3 regions of the Echinicola jeungdonensis genome follow, and region 2 is predicted to be linked to each of the others. Evidence: riboswitches for the same ligand, from Rfam matches in the RefSeq annotation. Region 2 holds a riboswitch; each other region holds the start of a gene.
What was found. Region 2 has a riboswitch for cobalamin ahead of QWY93_RS20015 (hypothetical protein). Riboswitches for the same ligand answer to the same signal wherever they lie in the genome.
Positions count from the first base shown of each region.

Region 1: it holds a riboswitch for cobalamin, as region 2 does, so the genes downstream of both, QWY93_RS17065 (TonB-dependent receptor plug domain-containing protein) here and QWY93_RS20015 (hypothetical protein) in region 2, are expected to answer to the same signal.
Region 3: it holds a riboswitch for cobalamin, as region 2 does, so the genes downstream of both, metE (5-methyltetrahydropteroyltriglutamate--homocysteine S-methyltransferase) here and QWY93_RS20015 (hypothetical protein) in region 2, are expected to answer to the same signal.

Region 1 covers NZ_JAUFQT010000002.1:874,496-882,307, reverse strand. The annotation lists gene cobT (nicotinate-nucleotide--dimethylbenzimidazole phosphoribosyltransferase) at 1-839, opposite strand, end outside; gene QWY93_RS17080 (Dph6-related ATP pyrophosphatase) at 842-1,570, opposite strand; gene QWY93_RS17075 (bifunctional adenosylcobinamide kinase/adenosylcobinamide-phosphate guanylyltransferase) at 1,573-2,082, opposite strand; gene QWY93_RS17070 (DUF5522 domain-containing protein) at 2,079-2,231, opposite strand; gene QWY93_RS17065 (TonB-dependent receptor plug domain-containing protein) at 2,433-4,343, opposite strand; cobalamin riboswitch at 4,458-4,653, opposite strand; gene mgrA (L-glyceraldehyde 3-phosphate reductase) at 4,821-5,816, opposite strand; gene QWY93_RS17055 (hypothetical protein) at 6,287-6,619, shown strand; gene QWY93_RS17050 (hypothetical protein) at 6,955-7,233, shown strand; gene QWY93_RS17045 (DUF547 domain-containing protein) at 7,419-7,812, shown strand, end outside.
Region 2 covers NZ_JAUFQT010000001.1:3,214,131-3,221,942, reverse strand. The annotation lists gene QWY93_RS20025 (hypothetical protein) at 1-80, opposite strand, end outside; partial or broken gene QWY93_RS20020 (hypothetical protein) at 1-828, opposite strand, end outside; gene QWY93_RS20015 (hypothetical protein) at 813-2,042, opposite strand; cobalamin riboswitch at 2,216-2,411, opposite strand; gene QWY93_RS19705 (LbetaH domain-containing protein) at 2,660-2,974, shown strand; gene QWY93_RS19700 (acyltransferase) at 3,007-3,243, shown strand; gene QWY93_RS13410 (cupin domain-containing protein) at 3,256-3,738, shown strand; gene QWY93_RS13405 (AraC family transcriptional regulator) at 3,785-4,672, opposite strand; gene QWY93_RS13400 (carboxypeptidase-like regulatory domain-containing protein) at 5,193-5,519, shown strand; gene QWY93_RS13395 (SusC/RagA family TonB-linked outer membrane protein) at 5,489-7,156, shown strand; gene QWY93_RS13390 (SusC/RagA family TonB-linked outer membrane protein) at 7,105-7,812, shown strand, end outside.
Region 3 covers NZ_JAUFQT010000002.1:16,130-23,941, forward strand. The annotation lists gene QWY93_RS13565 (acyl-CoA thioesterase) at 234-623, opposite strand; gene QWY93_RS13570 (PAS domain-containing protein) at 620-1,111, opposite strand; gene metE (5-methyltetrahydropteroyltriglutamate--homocysteine S-methyltransferase) at 1,166-3,490, opposite strand; cobalamin riboswitch at 3,664-3,859, opposite strand; gene QWY93_RS19735 (LbetaH domain-containing protein) at 4,109-4,423, shown strand; gene QWY93_RS19740 (acyltransferase) at 4,456-4,692, shown strand; gene QWY93_RS13585 (cupin domain-containing protein) at 4,705-5,187, shown strand; gene QWY93_RS13590 (AraC family transcriptional regulator) at 5,235-6,122, opposite strand; gene QWY93_RS13595 (SusC/RagA family TonB-linked outer membrane protein) at 6,643-7,812, shown strand, end outside.

The DNA.
Region 1 (7,812 bases), on a different contig from region 2:
TGAATTTCAGGAATAATTTGATTAGCTACCAAAAGTGCCGCGGTGGCGATAAATCCATCCACCAAAATCAACATTCTATTTTCTGCAGCCTGAAGCATGGCTCCACAAATCTGTGCAATTTCAAATCCCCCGAATGTTGCCAATAGTTCCATGGGATCTTTGGAGTTTACCTGTTGATGTTTTTCCAAGACCTTTTGAAGGGTAACCAGTTTGGTTTTTAATTGCTCTGGATTTGCTCCGGTCCCCTTGCCCACACAGTCTTCCAATTTAGTTTGACAAATATGATGCATCAACAGAGAAGCTGAAGAGGTGTTGGCAATGCCCATTTCTCCAAAACCAATGGTATTGCAACCCTTTGCAGCGATTTGATTAACCAGATTGGCTCCTTTTTCAATGGCCATTTCACATTGACCCCTGGTCATTGCAGGCCCATAAAGGTAATTTTTGGTGCCAAAGTCTACCTTTTGATCCACCAGGTTTGGAAGCGCTCCAAAATTATAATTGACGCCAGCATCTACAATGGTCACCTCCAAATTGTGTTGATTAGCCAAAACATTGACCGCAGCTTTGCCTGACAGGAAATTCATGACCATTTGAAAGGTAACCTCCTGAGGAAAAGGATTGACTAAACCCTCTTTGGAAATGCCATGGTCGGCAGCAAAAACAACCAAATGAGGTTGATGGATCTGTGGAGAAGTGCTTTGCTGAATCAATCCGATTTGTAAGGCCAGTGCTTCCAAACTTCCCAATGAACCAGGAGGTTTTGTTTTCAAATCAATTTTGGTCTGGAGGGCTCCTTTTATTCCCTGGTCAGGAGTTTTAATATTAAATTTCTTCATACTTAATCAGGAATGAGGTCACAATAATGGAATCCTGCCTGAGGTTTAGGCTTCTCATCTGCCGGCAAACAGCTATCATTTTTGTCTTTAGGCGCATTGTAGGATTTAAATACTTTTTCACCCAAGCTAAAGGAAACAGGTTCTTTAAAAATAGGCCCATCATAAACGAAAGTGTGAAATTCCCCGTTTTCCCCACAAGGATCTACATCTTTTGGAAGGTCTTTAAGAAATTCTTTGTCGATGATTCGGCCCGCAAATTCCGAAGGCAATAATTCCGCTTTGGTGCAGATCACAATGGTTTTGAATCCCAAATCAATAAATTCATGGATCAGCTCCTTTGTGTCTTTTTTCCAGAGGGGGAAATGGCCTTTTATACCCACTTCAGCCAGGCGGTCTTCCCTGTATTGTTTGAGGTCTTCCAAAAAAATATCCCCAAAAATGCTATGGGTAATCCCTTCTTTTTTCAGCCCTGATAGGGTGTTTTTCATGGTTTGATCATATTCGGACATGCTGGGCATTTCTGGGAGGAGAATTTCTTTTATTGGAAGCCCAATAGATTTACCCTGGGCCTGTAAAAGTTCTTTCCGAACTCCATGCATTGAAATCCGGTTAAAATGGCTGTTGACAGTGGTCATTAAGGTATGGATTTCAAATTGACCCTCATTCAAAACCTTATAAAGCGCCAATGCACTGTCCTTTCCACCGCTCCAATTAAATATACTTTTAATCATTTTCATTTCAGTTGTAAGGGGAGTCCGGAAACCATAAATATGGCTTTGTCTGCCTTTTGGGCAATGTATTGATTGATCCAGCCTTGAAGTTCTGTAAATTTCCTCCCTACTTCAGTTTGGGCATGCAAGCCCATACCGATTTCATTGGAAATAATGATCAGATTGGTATTTTGGGCATTCTGAAAAATTTGATCTAATTCATCTTTGCAGGACTGAAGACAAAGATTAAGGTCATTTTTTGAATCCGCAAACCAATTGGTCAGCCAAAGCGTGACACAGTCCAGGACCACTACCTTTCCTTCAATTTCCACTTTGCTCAAGTATTTCTCTTCCTCTATGGTGGTCCAGCTATTATCCCGGTCAGCCAAATGTCTGTCCACCCTTTTTTTAAAATCCTCATCCCAAATTCTGGAGGTTGCCAAGTAGTGGGGACTGTCAGAAAGTTGTTTGGCCAATTCCTGCGCATGGCGGCTTTTTCCCGATCTTTCACCTCCTGTAATGTAATATATCATGCCTTTTTAATTTCTTGATATGGACAATTTTGGCACCCATTTCCACAACATTTCCCTTTTCTGAGCAGGTACCATGCCGAAAATACAAAAAATCCCTGCTTATTAAGGGTGTAATCAATGCCTTCTATCAATTGATCAGGGAGGCCCATTTTCTGGACCGTCTTAATTTTTTGAGGAGTAAGGGTAGATATCCAGTCTGATATCCTTCGTTGTACTTCTGATTTTAAACAGGTAGGGCAGAGGCATCCCTTTGATTTTTCCAAGGGGACAATAGGAGGAAAAGCACTGCACCAACAGGAGTCAGAACAAGTAAATTTTGTTTGGCAATGGGGGCAGTGCTTTTCCATTAATTAAAACTGATATTGGGCTCCCAAAGAAAAGGTCCTTCCTCTGGTGGTATATCCGTATATAGCGGTAAATTCTTCATCAATAAGGTTATTGATGGCCCCATATACCCTTAATTTATTTTCTAATAAAGTCCGTTGTATGTATAGGTCAACTAAACCAAAACCTTCCAATTCCATCTCCCCTTCACTGAAATCATAGAAGGTTCTTTTTCCTGTGAAATTGTATTTTAAGGAAAATTCAGTGTTTTCGATTGGCTGTGCATTCACCGTCCAACCCCATTTATTTTTGGGAACCCGGTAAAATGTGCTAGGTTTATCGGTATTTACATGGGCATAATGGCCAGACAGGTCCAAATACTTATTGGGTGTCCAAGAAAAGTCTGCTTCAAATCCTTCAACACTTCTTTCTGCTTCGGTATTTTGATATTGCCCACCGATATAGGAACCATCTTCATCGAATATGGAAACAAAATCAATAGGGCTGGTTTCATCTCTAGTAAAATGAACAAGGTTTAATGTAAACTCCTTTCCAACATATAAAGAAACTCCCTGTTCATAATTTAAAGACTCTTCGGGGTTGAGCATGTCATTCCCATATTGTGGAGAATTTATTTGGTACAGAGAGGGTGTGATATAAGAGGTGGAGATAGAAGCCAATACTTTTAACGATACCGATGAGGAAATAGGCACATAGTAGCTTGGGTTCACATTATAGATGAATTTGTGGTCATATTCGGAGTGGGTATTTACCCTGGCACCTGCATGAAGGTTAAAACCTGATTGAGCCTCATAGAAGAAAGAGGCATAGGGATCCACCAAAGTGAATTTATTGGATTTAAAATCAAGTTCCCCGGGTTGTTCATAGGAGAATTGCTGCAAATTAACACCCCATAGCCCTTTTAAGCCTGGCAAAATATTATGTTCCTGGGTGAGGTCTATTTGAAGGTTTCTTCCCTTGTACTCGGAGGGGAAATTACTGATAAATTCCCTTTCATTCAGGTTGTAAACAGACTTCAGGCTTACCTTACCTTTTGCATATTTATAGGAGGGTGTAATGCCAAACCTTAATTGGTTATTGATTTGTTGGAAATCCGCATCTGCAAAGGTTCCTTGATCATAATCGGCTTCCATGTCATCGTAGCCTGTAAAAAAATCCAGGTTGAATTTTTCTGAAAATTCATACCCTAATTTTAACAGGGCATTTTTACGGTCCAAACCATCTTTTCCAAAAGGGATAGTGGCCTGCTCATCGGAAGCGGAAGAAAAGCCTTCAGAGGTCAAAAAATTTCCAGAGACCAAATAGCTGAATTTATCCTTTTTGCCATTGAAGCTAAGGTTGCCATTATAAGTACCGAATGACCCAGCATTAAAATCAACACTTCCACCAAAAGGTTTGTTTCCTTTGCTTTCCTTGAGCTTGATGTTGATGACAGCTGCTGAAGCTCCAGTTCCGTATAGCGTACTAAGGCCGCCCTTTAATACCTCGATAGATTCTACTTGGTTTAGCGAAAGCAATCTAAGGTCATAAGTTGAGGAAATGTTTGAGGGATCATTAATGGGAAGGCCATCAATGAGGATCAGGGTGTTTTTGCTGCTTGCACCTCTTACAAAATAACTGATATTGGTTCCAGGAGAGCCAAAGTTACCATCCATTTGAATGCCGGGTACCTCATTTAGGATATCGGCTACAGATTTTCCTGCATTTCTTTCCAGGTCTTGCTGGGAAAGTTTGTAGATGGTTTTTCCAGATTTTTCTACCGGGATTTCAAACTTCGTCCCAATAACCACCACTTCATCAAGTTCGGTAGTATCCTGGGAAAATGAGTTTTGAGTTCCTAAAAGGAAAGTAATCAATAGGGCGGGTATAGCCCACTTTCTGCCTTTAATGGGCAGTTGAACAAATTGGGTGTTCATAGCGTTTAAAATTGGTTTTTAAGATTGTGGACACTATGAACTTTCTGGGGAAATGTAAAAGGGCCTTTACTTAATTAAAGGCTGACTCCATTGCTTTTCACCCGAAAGCTCTGAATTAAGTGGTAGAAATTGGCAGGTCTTCTGACTTACTTCACTTTGGATGACCTTCCCATGCGCCTAAGGCACACAGTGGTGCTGATTTTCCAAAGCTATGATGAAGCTTACAGCTGCGGGTACAGTTCCGGAATTTCACCGGATTCCCTTTTAAATCCCTTTTATGTAAAGGGATACCAAAAACTGGTGCAAAGATAAAGGAAAATATTTAATTCCTCATCAATTTTGTTCTTAGTTAGACTAAGCTTTTAAAGTTATAACAATGGGTGGAAGTAAGGAATTCAAATGGAAATAAGTTGAGGTTTAGGGGGAAGAAAAAGGTGTGGAATTTTTATTTCCACACCTTTTTGCAGGAATAAATTTTTAAGATTCAAGTATATTTTCGATTTTAACCAATTCCTCTTCGGTGAATTGAATATTGTTTAAACAAGCAATGGAATCTTCCAATTGACTGGTTTTACTGGCACCGATTAATACTGAGGTCACCCTTTCATCCTTTAATAACCAAGCTAATGCCATTTGGGCAAGGCTTTGCTCCCTTTCCTTGGCCAGCTCATTAAGTGATTTGATTTTGGAAAGGTTGTCCTCGGTAATTTGGTCTGTTTTTAGGAAACCGTGTGATTTGGCAGCCCTGGAGTCTTCTGGAATTCCATGAAGATATTTATTGGTCAACATGCCTTGAGCAAGGGGGGAAAAAGGAATGCAGCCCACTTTTTCTTTGCCCAAGAGGTCCATTAAGCCATTTTCCACCCAACGTACAAACATGGAGTATTTGGGCTGGTGGATTAAGCAGGGAGTTCCCAGGTCCTTAAGGATTTTAAAAGCTTTTGCTGCTTCCTCTTTCTTATAATTGGAGAGGCCCACATAAAGGGCTTTTCCTTGTTGGACGATTTGGTGCAATGCCCCCATGGTTTCTTCTAAAGGAGTTTCAGGGTCTGGACGGTGATGATAAAAAATATCAACATAGTCCAGTCCCAGTCTATTAAGGCTTTGGTCCAGGCTTGAAATCAGGTATTTTTTGGAGCCCCAATCCCCATATGGGCCTTCCCACATATAATAACCTGCCTTGGAGGAAATAACCATTTGGTCCCGAAGGCCATGGAAGTCTGTTTTCAATATTTTTCCGAAATTTTCTTCAGCGGAACCGGGAGGTGGCCCATAATTATTGGCCAAATCAAAATGCGTAATTCCAGCATCAAATGCCGTACGCAAAAGTTTTCTGGAATTTTCAATACTGTCCACATCCCCGAAATTGTGCCAAAGGCCTAAGGAGAGGGCAGATAGTTTCAGGCCGCTATTTCCACAGCGCCGGTAAATCATATTTTGGTAACGTTTTGGGTTAGGTTGATAGGTTTGCATATTATCAATTATCTATTAATACAAAACCATGAATATAGGTATTTAATTAGGTTATTCATTCCAAGTGAGAATAAAAGGCGGCTGAAATGTAATTTCTTAAATGGATTTGGGTAGGAGGGCAATGAAAAAATTCTTTCAGGTTTTTCCCTTGATCAGAAGAAATTATTCAACAAAAAAATATCTAAGGAGTTGATGATGAATTATGAAATCCTGAAAATATATTTTAAAGAACAAAAAAAATAGGATAAAATAATTATTAGTACTTGACATCAATGATTTTTTTTCAGAACTTATCTTTCCGTTTTCGCTAAAAAACTTTTGATTAACGTAAGGCGGGTAAATCATCTGTTGAACTTTAAATTAAGGTAATGATGATCAATGAGAAGCTACTATCCCCCCACGATTTGCCGTTTTTTTGGCAAGAGATTAATTACGACCGACTTTATGATATTTTTCAATTTATACCGGTTATGGAAAAAGAATTTGACCGGGTAGAAAGGATAATTGGAAAAGAATTGACCTTGGAAGCGGCCTATTTTTATTATGATTTTTATGACTTGGCTCATGAACTTAAACATGAGATAAAAGCATTGGATTTAAAATTGTCAATGGATCATAATGCTTGCCTGGAAAAATTAAGGTATGGACAAGACCTGTATCAAGAAATGGATCGCTTAAGTTTATGCAAATTACTTTTAGCAGCCGTGGTCATTGACCAGTATAATCATGGATTTTTTGAAAGAAAAATGAAGGACAAAACCATCGTTAGGTTGTTAAAAGCACTCCAACTTTCTTTTCGTTGATTTTTTTATCAAACTTGGTGAAAAGGTTCAGGAATTTTTCCTGAACCTTTTTTTATTAAATCAGGGCTAAACCAAGGGAACGGCGTTTTTTAATAAATAACATGTAAAATAAACCAAAAAAATTGCTTTTTATAAACTCAGTTACTACATTGTCCTTTCTATCGAACTACCAAGTTTTGAGTGATGTCTGGGCTCCCTCACCGGGGGAATATGAAAAGCAAAATCAGTTTTAAGATTTATAGAAGTTAAATATTTTTCCTTTCAGATTTTTTACAAAGGATATCAAAAAGTCACCAAAATAAAAAACTCATATTATCAACCTAAAAAGTTTTGTTATGTGGATACGATCTATACACGGAGCTATTTCGGTGGTCCATGCGACTCAAAGTCCCGACCACCTATTTATCAAGGCTAAAAATAAAGCCGAACTTTCCCGCTTATTCGATGAACATAGGATCATGGTCGATGAGGGAGATCAACTTAAATATGGTATTTCTATTTGCAAACAGGAATTTGCAGATACTTTGATTAAGATGATCAAGGAAATAGATTATTATGATTTCAATCTTGAAATTCTAAAATTAAATTCTCACCTAAATAGTTCTATGGCATAATTTTACGCTTTAAAAACATGTATTATTTATTTCCCTGTCAATAAATAATGCCAGGGAATGGTTTTAGCTATACTGGATTTAAATTCCATTATAATAGAAACAATACTATATTTTTTCCCGTCAAATATTTCAATTCATCCCTAAAATTGAATGAAATGATTTTTAAATGGAATTTTTTCCCCTGGATGGTAATTTCATTTTTATTGATTTTGATAGGGGTGAATGCCTGTCAGGGGCAGTTACTGGGAGAGGAAGGGAGTCAGGTACCTTCTCATAAAATTTGGGATGAGCTGTTGAACAAATATGTCCACAAAAATGGGATTGTGGATTATGAAAATTTTCAACAGGACTCAATCTTGCTTGGGGACTACTTAAACCTGGTCAGTCAAAATCCACCTGACCGAAACCAATGGTCCAGGGAAGAGCAATTGGCTTATTGGATCAATGCTTATAATGCCTTTACCGTTAAATTGATTTTGGATCATTACCCTATTGAAAGTATTAAAGATTTACATCCCTTTCCTTACATACCAGGAATAAATTCGGTTTGGCACTTGGAATTTTTTGAAATCGGAGGTA
Region 2 (7,812 bases):
CTGGAACATTCGATGGTAATGACATCAGCATCCATGCCAGCAATATGTTTGATGATATCATTAAACTCTGAATAGCACATGTGTGTATGGATTTGGGTTTGTCCTCCACCACTGATGCAGAGATTCGGAAACATTCTACAGCCCAGTCCAGATAGGCTTCCCAGTCGGACTGCCTTAAGGGCAAACCTTCCCTTAGGGCAGGTTCATCAATTTGGATGATCTTGATGCCTTCTTTTTCCAAATCAGCCACCTCTTCTCTGATAGCCAGGGCAATTTGCTGACAAGTGGTTGATCTGGGCTGGTCATTTCGGACAAAGGACCATTGCAAAATGGTTACCGGCCCTGTGAGCATTCCTTTTACATTTTTTCTGTCAGGGATTGGGCAAAAGAAGTCCAACCAACGGTCATAGGCTCAGGACGGGAAACGTCTCCATAAATAATGGGAGGTTTAACGCAGCGGGAACCATAACTTTGGACCCAGCCATTTTGGGTGAAGACAAAGCCTTCCAATTGCTCCCCGAAATATTCAACCATATCATTTCTTTCAAACTCCCCATGAACCAAAACATCCAATCCAATTCCTTCCTGCCAACGTATTGCCATTTCGGTTTCACTTTTGATCAGCTCATCATATTGATTTTGAGTCAATTTCCCCTTTTTCTTTAGAGCTCGCCATTGCCTTACCTCCTTGGTTTGAGGAAAGGAACCAATGGTTGTGGTTGGGAAAAGTGGAAGGTTCAGGTTTGGGGTTTGAAGTTTTCTCCTTTCTCCAAAAGGCTTATTCCTCGTGCTATGGCCTGGTGTAAGGCTGCTTACAGCCTGTCCCACCTCTTGTTTATGGATGATGGAAGAGGTTTTTTTAGATTGGATAGCTTTTTGATTTTCCTCCAATAATTGTTGGTTTCCGGCAAACCGGAATCCAAAGCTAGTTGCTTCAAGCTTGCAATTTCACCGACTTTTTGCTTGGCAAAAGCCAACCATTGTTGGATCTCAGCCGTCAACCCTGAGCCAGATTTTTCCTCCTCCAAGTCACAGGGTGAATGAAGCAAAGAGCAACTGGAAGCTATCAATAGGCGGTTTTCACTTTTCTTGCCTTTGGCCAATTCAAGTAATTCCAAAGAAGCTTTGAAATCATTTTTCCAGATATTCCTTCCATCTACCAATCCTAAAGAAAGGCTTAGGTTTTGCGGAAGTTTATCCAATGTCTTTTCAAGTTGTTTTGGAGCCCGGACCAAATCCAAATGCAGGCCACAAACTGGCAATTCACAAGCCAGGTCCAAATTTTCATCCAGGCCGCCAAAATAAGTGGTCAAAAGGATTTTAAGGTTCGGACAAGCTTTGCGGATGGTTTTGTATGTATATTCAAAAGCTTCCTTTTCTTCCTGATCCAGATCCATGGCAAGAAAAGGTTCATCCAATTGTACCCAGGTAGCGTTTGATTCCTCCAGTTTTTTGAGGATGTCCAAATAAACAGGGACAAGGTTTTTGATCAGCTCAATTCGCTTAAAACCTTTTTCCTTTTCTTTACCCAATAGGAGGTAGGAGACCGGTCCAAGGATGACAGGTTTGGTGATGATACCCTGTCTTTTTGCCTCTTTGAACTCATCCAGGATTTTTGTGGAGAAGAGTTTAAAGGGCTGATTCTTTTTAAATTCAGGAACGATATAATGGTAATTGGTATCGAACCATTTGGTCATTTCCATGGCAATGATATCAAGGCCATTTTTCTGATAGCCCCGGGCCATGGCAAAATAAAGGTCCAGTTCAGGTTTTTTCTGGTCAGTTACAATCTCATGGTATCTTTCAGGAATAGCACCAACGGTAAAGGACATGTCCAAAACCTGATCGTAGAAGGAAAAATCATTGGAAGGGATCAGGTCAATGCCTGCTTCCTGTTGGATTTTCCAATTTTCTTCCCGGATGTTTGCACCGGTTTCCTGGAGTTCACGAAGGGTTGATTTTCCGGCCCAGTAAGCTTCACTGGCCTTTTTGAGTTGTCTTTTGCTACCAATCCGCGGGTAGCCAAGATTGTGCGTTAGCATAATTTTAAACTTTTAACGTGATAAATAGGTCAAAAGCCTTTAGCTAAACTTCACAATGCCCTGCGGATAAGAAGTGGAGGTGAAAAACAGGATATACTTTTTCCTTAGGCACACGAGTCCCATAATTTTTTGGAAAAAGCATCCTACTTGACAGGGCTTCAAATCGCGAAAGCATTGTCATTTCAATATAGGCAGGTCTCCTGGCTTGTAACATTTTTACCGTCCTTCCCACCCCGATGGTTATCGGGACAGTGGACCACTAAGGGTAAAAACTTTTCCATTACTTACAGTTGCGCGACAGCCCGTGATTTTCACACGGTTCCCTATTCACCCTGACCTTGGTCAAGGACCTATATTGGAAGATGAAGAAATCAAGTAAAGAACTTTGGGCTGCAAATATAGGGAATTCGGTTAAAGTAATTGGTTGTTGGGTAAATTAGTTATTGGTTTTCCTCTATATCAATGCTGATTGCAATAACCCTTTTATTATTTAAGGCCATATTTTAGGACTTGAACTGAAATGTGGGTTTGAATTTCTTACTTTTTGATTTGAAAATCATTAATTTCTAATAGATTTCTAGGTATACATTTGTAATGGAAAATCAAGTTCATACAGAATGGGAAAGCACCAGACAAACCAAGCAAAAGATATTTTTGAAAGGCTGAGGTCAGGGGAAGTGATTTCCATGGATGACCCGGATTACGGGAAGATTAGGAAGGCAGTTAATGAGACCATCAAGCTTTCTGTGAAACTGAATTCAGCTTGTAATATCCAGGAAATTCGGTCATGGCTCTCCGAGATCATAGGAAGCCCAATTGATGAAAGTACCACATTGTTTACGCCATTTTATACCAATGTTGGAAAAAATATAAAGCTGGGGAAAAATGTGTTTATCAACCATGCCTGCAGCTTTTTGGATTTAGGGGTATAACTATTGAAGATGAAGTGATGCTTGGCCCACGGGTGAATATAAGCTCCGAAAACCATCCAGTGGAGATTGCCTCCCGAAAGACCATGGTTCCTGCAGAAGTGATAATAAAAAGGAATGTCTGGGTCGGTGCCATTGCTACCATCCTTCCCAGGGTTACCATTGGTGAAAACTCGGTAGTAGCTGCAGGTGCGGTGGTAACAAAAGATGTGCCCTCAAACTGTTTTGTGGCAGGTGTTCCTGCAAAGGTTATTAAGAAAATAGGTCAATAAATTTCTTATATTATGAAAAATATCAATCTGTTATTAGTATTCTCAGCTTTGGTTCTCCAGGGGTGTCAAGGACAAGATTCATCCGAAACAGAACAAAAAGATTTGGAAGCCATTTTCCCTAAAGGGAAGTTAGGACCTTCTGAGTATTTTACTGGCAAAGCCTACAATTATGGCCTTGTGCCCAATGATTCAACTTATACCACTTTGGTGGGAAATGTTTTTTTTGAACCAGGGGCAAGAAGCAACTGGCATACCCATCCTGGAGGCCAAATCCTTATTATTACTGATGGTGTAGGCTATCACCAAATCGAAGGGGAGCCCATTCAGGTAATGAAAAAAGGGGATATAGTAAAATGCCCTCCCAATACCCGTCATTGGCATGGTGCAAGTCCTGATACCGGTTTACAGCAAATGTATATTGTTCCAAATACTGAGAAAGGCATAGTAGAATGGATGGAGCCGGTGACTGATGAAGAGTACAATGTTGGTGAATAAATGATCCCTTTCCTGGTTTAAATGTAATCGGTAATAGGTTTGGCTTTTAAAGCTCATTTTTATACGTTGATGGGGATACCCCCATGTATTTTTTAAATAACCTCGAAAAATAAAGTGGATCCTGAAAGTTCAGTTCGTAGCTGATTTCTTTTACAGACATGTTAGTTAGATTGAAAAGCTCACAAGCTTTTTGGACTTTTAATAAATTGAAAAAATGGATCAGTGATTGGCCGGTCTTTTTTTTGAAAAGTGAAAAAATGGTGGAGGAAGACTTATTAAACGTACGTGAAATTTCCTCAATGGTCACCGTGTCGTAAATATGTTGGTTCAAATAGTCAATGATTTCATTGACTAAATCTTCGTTGGAAGACTGAACCTTTTTGTTTGACTTAATAGAATAATAAATAAAGGAACCTAGGGTTTTATGAAGCAACATGCTCGAATACTCGAATATTTCCTCCGAAATACCATTTTTAAAAAGGTCAATCATGTATTCAAACTCTGCAATCCGGTTTTTCTCAAAAGGGATAATGATGGGTTGGTTATTATTCTGTTTTCTGAACCTTTGAAAAATTTCCTTCGCATTTACACCTGTAAAATGAACCCAGAAAATGGACCAAGGATTTTTCTCATCCGAAAAATAGGCGTGATTCTGCTTTGACTCGATGATGTAAAAAGAATTGGGAGTTAGCTGAAAACTGGATTGATTAATTTTGATGGTTCCCTTTCCTTCAATACAATAAATTAAAATGTACTCAGGGCAACCCTGTGGTCTTTTCCGGAAGTGATGAAGCGCTTTTGGAAAATAACCAATATCAGTTAAGTATAAGTTTTTAGTAAGTTCTCTTTTTGAATAATCTGTTAACAGTCTTCTTGGGATTACATTGATTTTTTCTCCTTTAAAACCGGTTTTTAGTGTTGGCTTATTTTTCATATAACAGTATAGGGTGATTGTAGTGCTAATATAATCATATTTTTATTTTTAAAAATTTGTGCTTTTGTCCATGTGTAAAATATCATTGTCCATTTACCTCCTGCCTTATTGGGCTACATTTGAGTCATAATGATTTATTAAATGATTATAAACCTACTGTTTATTCTGTATTAAAAGAATTGTTGGTTTTAATTATTCTGATAGGAGCTCCGTAGAAATACAAACAATAATTAATGAAATACTATAGGAATAAACATGTTTTACTCAGTTGTGGGAAATTTACGACTGACAAAATTAGCTTAAGAATAAATATTAAATAAATGGGAGCGTACAAGTCCATAAAACCAATATGCAAAGGTTTGGATAATCAATTTCGAAACTTAATTTGGAATACTATTGCTTTGGAGTAATAAATAATTTCAAACAATAAGTTTGTTGAAATAAAATATGGTGACGCTATATTAATAGCGCGTTTTGATTACCTAAAGAAAATCTAATTAATATCCAAAATAACATCCTTATGAAACAGTTTTCACAAAAATGGTTAAAAGGGTTTAACTCCTGTAATAGCAGGATAATTGACCCTATAACAATGGCCAAAATGCTTGGGGTTATCATTTTGATGACCTTTACAAAACTAGGTTTGGCACAATCCCAGGAAATTACCGGAAAGGTAATCTCAGGAGAGGACCAATTGCCTATTCCAGGGGCAACCGTCCTTGTAAAAGGATCCAGTACTGGAACAGTTACAGATTTTGAAGGAAATTATTCCCTGAATGTTTCCAATCCAGCAGAGGCAATTTTGTCTTTTTCCTTGTGGGCTATATTAGTCAGGAAGTTCCTGTAAACAATCAGTCACAAATAAATATCACCTTGGAACCAGATTTTGCCCAACTGGATGAAGTTGTGGTGGTGGGATATGGTGAAACCAAAAGAAGTGATCTTACAGGTGCTGTATCTTCAATAGATGGAGAAGCTGTAAAAGAATTACCTATTACTTCTGTAGATCAGGCCATCCAAGCAAGGGCGCCAGGAGTTCAGGTGACGCAAACATCAGCAGCTCCCGGAGGTGGGGTGTCGGTAAGAATTAGGGGTTCTAATTCAATTAATAGCGGAAGTGAGCCATTATATGTTGTGGACGGTTTTCCTATTTATCCAAACAATGGAGCTTATAGTGCAGGAGGGAATAGGCAATCTGCCAACGTAATGGCGTCTATTAATCCAAATGATATAGAATCTATCGAGGTGTTAAAGGATGCTTCTGCAACTTCGATATATGGTTCCAGAGGGTCCAACGGGGTAGTTTTAATTACTACTAAGCGTGGTAAAGCGGGTAAACCAAAATTTAGTTATGATGGTTCTTACTCAACTCAAACAATGTCTAATCCTATAGAAGTTTTAAATGGTGCTGAATATGCTACTTATTTAAACATTCTTGAGCAAAGCCAGGGAGGATCTCCTATTTATACTCAGGAGGAGATTAACGCATTTGGAGAAGGGACAAACTGGCTGGATGAGGTAACAAGAACAGGTTACATTCAAAATCACCAGATTACATTTTCTGGCGGAAATAAAGACAATAAATATGCATTAACGGGTAATTACCATGATAATGCGGGTATCATAAAGAAAACGAATTTTAAAAGATACGGTATAAGATTAAATCTGGATAATTCTGCATTTGATGACTTTTTAAATGTAAGTTCAAGCTGGTCATACAACCGCACGGCGTCCAACAATGCACCTACAGATCAAGGAGGGCCGGGAGGAACTATTATTACAGCATTAGGTTTAGATCCTACAACCCCGGTTTATAATGAAGATGGAACTTATGCCCTTGCTTCTTATGACGGACGTTTTTTGATTAATCCCCTGCAAGAGCTGGAATATGCTACAGATGAAGATATCACCAACCGTGTTCTTGGAAATACAACATTTACATTGAATATTACAGATCATTTGAAAGTAAAAAGTAGTATTGGAGCAGATATTTTAAATATCAATAGGACCAGTTTCTTCCCTACCGTTACGACTAGAATTGGTAGAGATAATTCAGGTGAATTAACTCTTGCTAACAGGCATTCAGCAAACATTTTGAATGAGAACCTTATAACGTATACCAACGACTTTGGTGGAGATCATTTTGTAGATGCAGTGGTGGGATATACTTATCAAAGAGAAGTGAATAAATTTTTTAGAAGTACCACCCGTGGTATTACCGCATCTTCGGTAGATCAGGCAACCCTTCAGGGAGGTCCGGACATTTTGACTCCATTTTCAAGCCGAAGAGAATGGCTATTAGAATCATTATTAGGACGTTTAAACTATAATTATGATAGTAGATATCTTCTTACTCTTACTTTTAGACGCGATGGTTCCTCCAGATTTGGAGCTCAAAACAAATGGGCTAACTTTCCATCTGTAGCCTTAGGTTGGAACATTGCGAACGAAAGCTTTTTGATGAAAAAGGGATATCCAACGTAATTAATAATCTTAAGATAAGAGGTAGCTGGGGATTAACGGGTAACTCAGAAATTCCTGTGTATAATTCATTAGCAAATCTGAATGAATACAATTATGTAATTGGTGGTAATTTAGTTTTGGGGTTAGCAGACGGCAGATTAAGTAATTCTGATCTAAAATGGGAAACAACCACAATGAGAAATATCGGTCTGGATGCTTCTTTCTTTAAAAGTCGTCTTAATTTAACCTTGGACTATTTTGATAACAAGACTGAAGACCTGTTATTATTTGTATCTATACCAAGTAGTTTAGGGTTTGAATCCATATTGAAAAATTCCGGTTCATTACAGAATAAAGGTTTTGAAATTGGTTTGGATGGTTATATAATAGATAATGGGGATTTTAAATGGAATCTAGCTGGAAACCTTTCTATCTTAAGAAATAAACTTACGGATTTAGGAAGCAGTACACCCTTCTTTTCAAGTACCACCAGTGGGCATCTTGGGGTAGCAGGTAGCTGGGTAGAAGAAGGAAACCCAATTGGAGTATGGAGAGGTTATGACTATATAGGGATCTTTCAGTCTCAGGAAGAAATCGATAATAACGCATCGCGTTCAGGTGATAAACCAGGATATCCGCGATATAGAGATGTGAATGGAGATGGCCAAATCACACCA
Region 3 (7,812 bases), on a different contig from region 2:
ACCCATTTTGATCCATGGAATGGATACCTTTGGAAAAGGGAGTTTATGATCTGCGGTGAAAAATTCAAATTTGATGCTTTTTTTGGAATTACAAATGCTGGGCTTTCAAATTCCTCAATGCAAATGAGGAATTTTTGGGTTGCTTTCAGCATCCGGCCTTAAGCTTTTGGCAAAAGAAATAAACCATTTTTCCATCATGAAGATTTTCAATCCAGCTTTCAATATGGAGAAGTTTAATGATCAATAGGGGTGGGCTTTTTATTTTCATCAATTGCTACCAGGGTGAAAGTGCCGCTAATGGCTTTTTCTCTACCCTCCTCATACATTTTTTCAATAAATATGTCCACTTGGACTTTTAAACTGGTCCGGCCAATATGGATGATATGCCCCACCAATTCGATAATGGTTCCTGCGGGAATGGGGACGGTAAAATCAATTTTATCACTTCGTACGGTAACCATTTTTTGTCTGCTGAACCGGGTGGCTGCGATAAAGGCAACCTCATCCATCAGGTGCATAGCCGTGCCACCAAACAAAGTATCATAATGGTTGATGGTATTGGGGAAAACAGCTTTAAATATTCGGGTTTCTGCGTTTTTAATTTTTTGGTCTAAATCGGTCATATTTCGTTTTCAAGTGCCAGAAAATGGGTGATTTTCCCTTTTGGATCTTCCAATGGAATGATAGTGATTTCGCAAAGGTAAGGTTCTCCATTCTTTTTATAATTAATCAATTGGGAAGAAAATGGTTTTCCTTCATTGATTTTTTTTCTTATTTGGGTTTTTGCTTTATAAGAAGAATCCTTTCCCTGTAAAAAAGAAGGGTTTTTACCAATTGCTTCAAAGACATGATAATCCGTCATTTTTTCAAAGCCTGGACTTGCCCAAAGGATGGTTTCCTGCCTATCGGTAAGTACTAAAGCATCAAACCTTTGATTTAGGAAATTCAAATCTGTTGACCAACTGAATGATTTTTTGAAAAAACTTAAAGTGTGAGATAGGGATTCAAGACTTTGGTTTGCAATGCTTGGGTATAATTGGCAGGCAATGATGTCCCAACAGTGAAGAGGAACGGAGGAGGCTTTTTTGGATGGCTTTGAAAAAATTGTCATTGCAAATAGAAATTATACCGGGCAAGTAATTAACCTGCCCGGTGGGGTAATTGTTTAATTTTCGATACCAGCAACTGTGGTTTTTCTAAGTGCTTTAGCAGCTTGTACCATGCGCTCCAAAGCTGGCTCAGTTTCTTTCCATCCTCTGGTTTTAAGGCCACAGTCAGGGTTGACCCAAAGCTGTTCCTCCGGTAATACGGATTTAGCTTTTTCTAGCAATTCAACCATTTCCTCTTTGGAAGGTATCCTTGGAGAGTGGATGTCATAAACCCCTGGACCAATTTCATTGGGGTATTGGAACTCAGCAAAAGCATCTAATAACTCCATTTGAGACCTGGAACATTCGATGGTAATGACATCAGCATCCATGCCAGCAATATGTTTGATGATATCATTAAACTCTGAATAGCACATGTGTGTATGGATTTGGGTTTTGTCCTCCACCACTGATGCAGAGATTCGGAAACATTCTACAGCCCAGTCCAGATAGGCTTCCCAGTCGGACTGCCTTAAGGGCAAACCTTCCCTTAGGGCAGGTTCATCAATTTGGATGATCTTGATGCCTTCTTTTTCCAAATCAGCCACCTCTTCTCTGATAGCCAGGGCAATTTGCTGACAAGTGGTTGATCTGGGCTGGTCATTTCGGACAAAGGACCATTGCAAAATGGTTACCGGCCCTGTGAGCATTCCTTTTACATTTTTTTCTGTCAGGGATTGGGCAAAAGAAGTCCAACCAACGGTCATAGGCTCAGGACGGGAAACGTCTCCATAAATAATGGGAGGTTTAACGCAGCGGGAACCATAACTTTGGACCCAGCCATTTTGGGTGAAGACAAAGCCTTCCAATTGCTCCCCGAAATATTCAACCATATCATTTCTTTCAAACTCCCCATGAACCAAAACATCCAATCCAATTCCTTCCTGCCAACGTATTGCCATTTCGGTTTCACTTTTGATCAGCTCATCATATTGATTTTGAGTCAATTTCCCCTTTTTCTTTAGAGCTCGCCATTGCCTTACCTCCTTGGTTTGAGGAAAGGAACCAATGGTTGTGGTTGGGAAAAGTGGAAGGTTCAGGTTTGGGGTTTGAAGTTTTCTCCTTTCTCCAAAAGGCTTATTCCTCGTGCTATGGCCTGGTGTAAGGCTGCTTACAGCCTGTCCCACCTCTTGTTTATGGATGATGGAAGAGGTTTTTTTAGATTGGATAGCTTTTTGATTTTCCTCCAATAATTGTTGGTTTTCCGGCAAACCGGAATCCAAAGCTAGTTGCTTCAAGCTTGCAATTTCACCGACTTTTTGCTTGGCAAAAGCCAACCATTGTTGGATCTCAGCCGTCAACCCTGAGCCAGATTTTTCCTCCTCCAAGTCACAGGGTGAATGAAGCAAAGAGCAACTGGAAGCTATCAATAGGCGGTTTTCACTTTTCTTGCCTTTGGCCAATTCAAGTAATTCCAAAGAAGCTTTGAAATCATTTTTCCAGATATTCCTTCCATCTACCAATCCTAAAGAAAGGCTTAGGTTTTGCGGAAGTTTATCCAATGTCTTTTCAAGTTGTTTTGGAGCCCGGACCAAATCCAAATGCAGGCCACAAACTGGCAATTCACAAGCCAGGTCCAAATTTTCATCCAGGCCGCCAAAATAAGTGGTCAAAAGGATTTTAAGGTTCGGACAAGCTTTGCGGATGGTTTTGTATGTATATTCAAAAGCTTCCTTTTCTTCCTGATCCAGATCCATGGCAAGAAAAGGTTCATCCAATTGTACCCAGGTAGCGTTTGATTCCTCCAGTTTTTTGAGGATGTCCAAATAAACAGGGACAAGGTTTTTGATCAGCTCAATTCGCTTAAAACCTTTTTCCTTTTCTTTACCCAATAGGAGGTAGGAGACCGGTCCAAGGATGACAGGTTTGGTGATGATACCCTGTCTTTTTGCCTCTTTGAACTCATCCAGGATTTTTGTGGAGAAGAGTTTAAAGGGCTGATTCTTTTTAAATTCAGGAACGATATAATGGTAATTGGTATCGAACCATTTGGTCATTTCCATGGCAATGATATCAAGGCCATTTTTCTGATAGCCCCGGGCCATGGCAAAATAAAGGTCCAGTTCAGGTTTTTTCTGGTCAGTTACAATCTCATGGTATCTTTCAGGAATAGCACCAACGGTAAAGGACATGTCCAAAACCTGATCGTAGAAGGAAAAATCATTGGAAGGGATCAGGTCAATGCCTGCTTCCTGTTGGATTTTCCAATTTTCTTCCCGGATGTTTGCACCGGTTTCCTGGAGTTCACGAAGGGTTGATTTTCCGGCCCAGTAAGCTTCACTGGCCTTTTTGAGTTGTCTTTTGCTACCAATCCGCGGGTAGCCAAGATTGTGCGTTAGCATAATTTTAAACTTTTAACGTGATAAATAGGTCAAAAGCCTTTAGCTAAACTTCACAATGCCCTGCGGATAAGAAGTGGAGGTGAAAAACAGGATATACTTTTTCCTTAGGCACACGAGTCCCATAATTTTTTGGAAAAAGCATCCTACTTGACAGGGCTTCAAATCGCGAAAGCATTGTCATTTCAATATAGGCAGGTCTCCTGGCTTGTAACATTTTTACCGTCCTTCCCACCCCGATGGTTATCGGGACAGTGGACCACTAAGGGTAAAAACTTTTCCATTACTTACAGTTGCGCGACAGCCCGTGATTTTCACACGGTTCCCTATTCACCCTGACCTTGGTCAAGGACCTATATTGGAAGATGAAGAAATCAAGTAAAGAACTTTGGGCTGCAAATATAGGGAATTCGGTTAAAGTAATTGGTTGTTGGGTAAATTAGTTATTGGTTTTTCCTCTATATCAATGCTGATTGCAATAACCCTTTTATTATTTAAGGCCATATTTTAGGACTTGAACTGAAATGTGGGTTTGAATTTCTTACTTTTTGATTTGAAAATCATTAATTTCTAATAGATTTCTAGGTATACATTTGTAATGGAAAATCAAGTTCATACAGAATGGGAAAGCACCAGACAAACCAAGCAAAAGATATTTTTGAAAGGCTGAGGTCAGGGGAAGTGATTTCCATGGATGACCCGGATTACGGGAAGATTAGGAAGGCAGTTAATGAGACCATCAAGCTTTCTGTGAAACTGAATTCAGCTTGTAATATCCAGGAAATTCGGTCATGGCTCTCCGAGATCATAGGAAGCCCAATTGATGAAAGTACCACATTGTTTACGCCATTTTATACCAATGTTGGAAAAAATATAAAGCTGGGGAAAAATGTGTTTATCAACCATGCCTGCAGCTTTTTGGATTTAGGGGTATAACTATTGAAGATGAAGTGATGCTTGGCCCACGGGTGAATATAAGCTCCGAAAACCATCCAGTGGAGATTGCCTCCCGAAAGACCATGGTTCCTGCAGAAGTGATAATAAAAAGGAATGTCTGGGTCGGTGCCATTGCTACCATCCTTCCCAGGGTTACCATTGGTGAAAACTCGGTAGTAGCTGCAGGTGCGGTGGTAACAAAAGATGTGCCCTCAAACTGTTTTGTGGCAGGTGTTCCTGCAAAGGTTATTAAGAAAATAGGTCAATAAATTTCTTATATTATGAAAAATATCAATCTGTTATTAGTATTCTCAGCTTTGGTTCTCCAGGGGTGTCAAGGACAAGATTCATCCGAAACAGAACAAAAAGATTTGGAAGCCATTTTCCCTAAAGGGAAGTTAGGACCTTCTGAGTATTTTACTGGCAAAGCCTACAATTATGGCCTTGTGCCCAATGATTCAACTTATACCACTTTGGTGGGAAATGTTTTTTTTGAACCAGGGGCAAGAAGCAACTGGCATACCCATCCTGGAGGCCAAATCCTTATTATTACTGATGGTGTAGGCTATCACCAAATCGAAGGGGAGCCCATTCAGGTAATGAAAAAAGGGGATATAGTAAAATGCCCTCCCAATACCCGTCATTGGCATGGTGCAAGTCCTGATACCGGTTTACAGCAAATGTATATTGTTCCAAATACTGAGAAAGGCATAGTAGAATGGATGGAGCCGGTGACTGATGAAGAGTACAATGTTGGTGAATAAATGATCCCTTTCCTGGTTTAAATGTAATCGGTAATAGGTTTGGCTTTTTAAAGCTCATTTTTATACGTTGATGGGGATACCCCCATGTATTTTTTAAATAACCTCGAAAAATAAAGTGGATCCTGAAAGTTCAGTTCGTAGCTGATTTCTTTTACAGACATGTTAGTTAGATTGAAAAGCTCACAAGCTTTTTGGACTTTTAATAAATTGAAAAAATGGATCAGTGATTGGCCGGTCTTTTTTTTGAAAAGTGAAAAAATGGTGGAGGAAGACTTATTAAACGTACGTGAAATTTCCTCAATGGTCACCGTGTCGTAAATATGTTGGTTCAAATAGTCAATGATTTCATTGACTAAATCTTCGTTGGAAGACTGAACCTTTTTGTTTGACTTAATAGAATAATAAATAAAGGAACCTAGGGTTTTATGAAGCAACATGCTCGAATACTCGAATATTTCCTCCGAAATACCATTTTTAAAAAGGTCAATCATGTATTCAAACTCTGCAATCCGGTTTTTCTCAAAAGGGATAATGATGGGTTGGTTATTATTCTGTTTTCTGAACCTTTGAAAAATTTCCTTCGCATTTACACCTGTAAAATGAACCCAGAAAATGGACCAAGGATTTTTCTCATCCGAAAAATAGGCGTGATTCTGCTTTGACTCGATGATGTAAAAAGAATTGGGAGTTAGCTGAAAACTGGATTGATTAATTTTGATGGTTCCCTTTCCTTCAATACAATAAATTAAAATGTACTCAGGGCAACCCTGTGGTCTTTTCCGGAAGTGATGAAGCGCTTTTGGAAAATAACCAATATCAGTTAAGTATAAGTTTTTAGTAAGTTCTCTTTTTGAATAATCTGTTAACAGTCTTCTTGGGATTACATTGATTTTTTCTCCTTTAAAACCGGTTTTTAGTGTTGGCTTATTTTTCATATAACAGTATAGGGTGATTGTAGTGCTAATATAATCATATTTTTATTTTTAAAAATTTGTGCTTTTGTCCATGTGTAAAATATCATTGTCCATTTACCTCCTGCCTTATTGGGCTACATTTGAGTCATAATGATTTATTAAATGATTATAAACCTACTGTTTATTCTGTATTAAAAGAATTGTTGGTTTTAATTATTCTGATAGGAGCTCCGTAGAAATACAAACAATAATTAATGAAATACTATAGGAATAAACATGTTTTACTCAGTTGTGGGAAATTTACGACTGACAAAATTAGCTTAAGAATAAATATTAAATAAATGGGAGCGTACAAGTCCATAAAACCAATATGCAAAGGTTTGGATAATCAATTTCGAAACTTAATTTGGAATACTATTGCTTTGGAGTAATAAATAATTTCAAACAATAAGTTTGTTGAAATAAAATATGGTGACGCTATATTAATAGCGCGTTTTGATTACCTAAAGAAAATCTAATTAATATCCAAAATAACATCCTTATGAAACAGTTTTCACAAAAATGGTTAAAAGGGTTTAACTCCTGTAATAGCAGGATAATTGACCCTATAACAATGGCCAAAATGCTTGGGGTTATCATTTTGATGACCTTTACAAAACTAGGTTTGGCACAATCCCAGGAAATTACCGGAAAGGTAATCTCAGGAGAGGACCAATTGCCTATTCCAGGGGCAACCGTCCTTGTAAAAGGATCCAGTACTGGAACAGTTACAGATTTTGAAGGAAATTATTCCCTGAATGTTTCCAATCCAGCAGAGGCAATTTTGTCTTTTTCCTTTGTGGGCTATATTAGTCAGGAAGTTCCTGTAAACAATCAGTCACAAATAAATATCACCTTGGAACCAGATTTTGCCCAACTGGATGAAGTTGTGGTGGTGGGATATGGTGAAACCAAAAGAAGTGATCTTACAGGTGCTGTATCTTCAATAGATGGAGAAGCTGTAAAAGAATTACCTATTACTTCTGTAGATCAGGCCATCCAAGCAAGGGCGCCAGGAGTTCAGGTGACGCAAACATCAGCAGCTCCCGGAGGTGGGGTGTCGGTAAGAATTAGGGGTTCTAATTCAATTAATAGCGGAAGTGAGCCATTATATGTTGTGGACGGTTTTCCTATTTATCCAAACAATGGAGCTTATAGTGCAGGAGGGAATAGGCAATCTGCCAACGTAATGGCGTCTATTAATCCAAATGATATAGAATCTATCGAGGTGTTAAAGGATGCTTCTGCAACTTCGATATATGGTTCCAGAGGGTCCAACGGGGTAGTTTTAATTACTACTAAGCGTGGTAAAGCGGGTAAACCAAAATTTAGTTATGATGGTTCTTACTCAACTCAAACAATGTCTAATCCTATAGAAGTTTTAAATGGTGCTGAATATGCTACTTATTTAAACATTCTTGAGCAAAGCCAGGGAGGATCTCCTATTTATACTCAGGAGGAGATTAACGCATTTGGAGAAGGGACAAACTGGCTGGATGAGGTAACAAGAACAGGTTACATTCAAAATCACCAGATTACATTTTCTGGCGGAAATAAAGACAATAAATATGCATTAACGGGTAATTACCATGATAATGCGGGTATCATAAAGAAAACGAATTTTAAAAGATACGGTATAAGATTAAATCTGGATAATTCTGCATTTGATGAC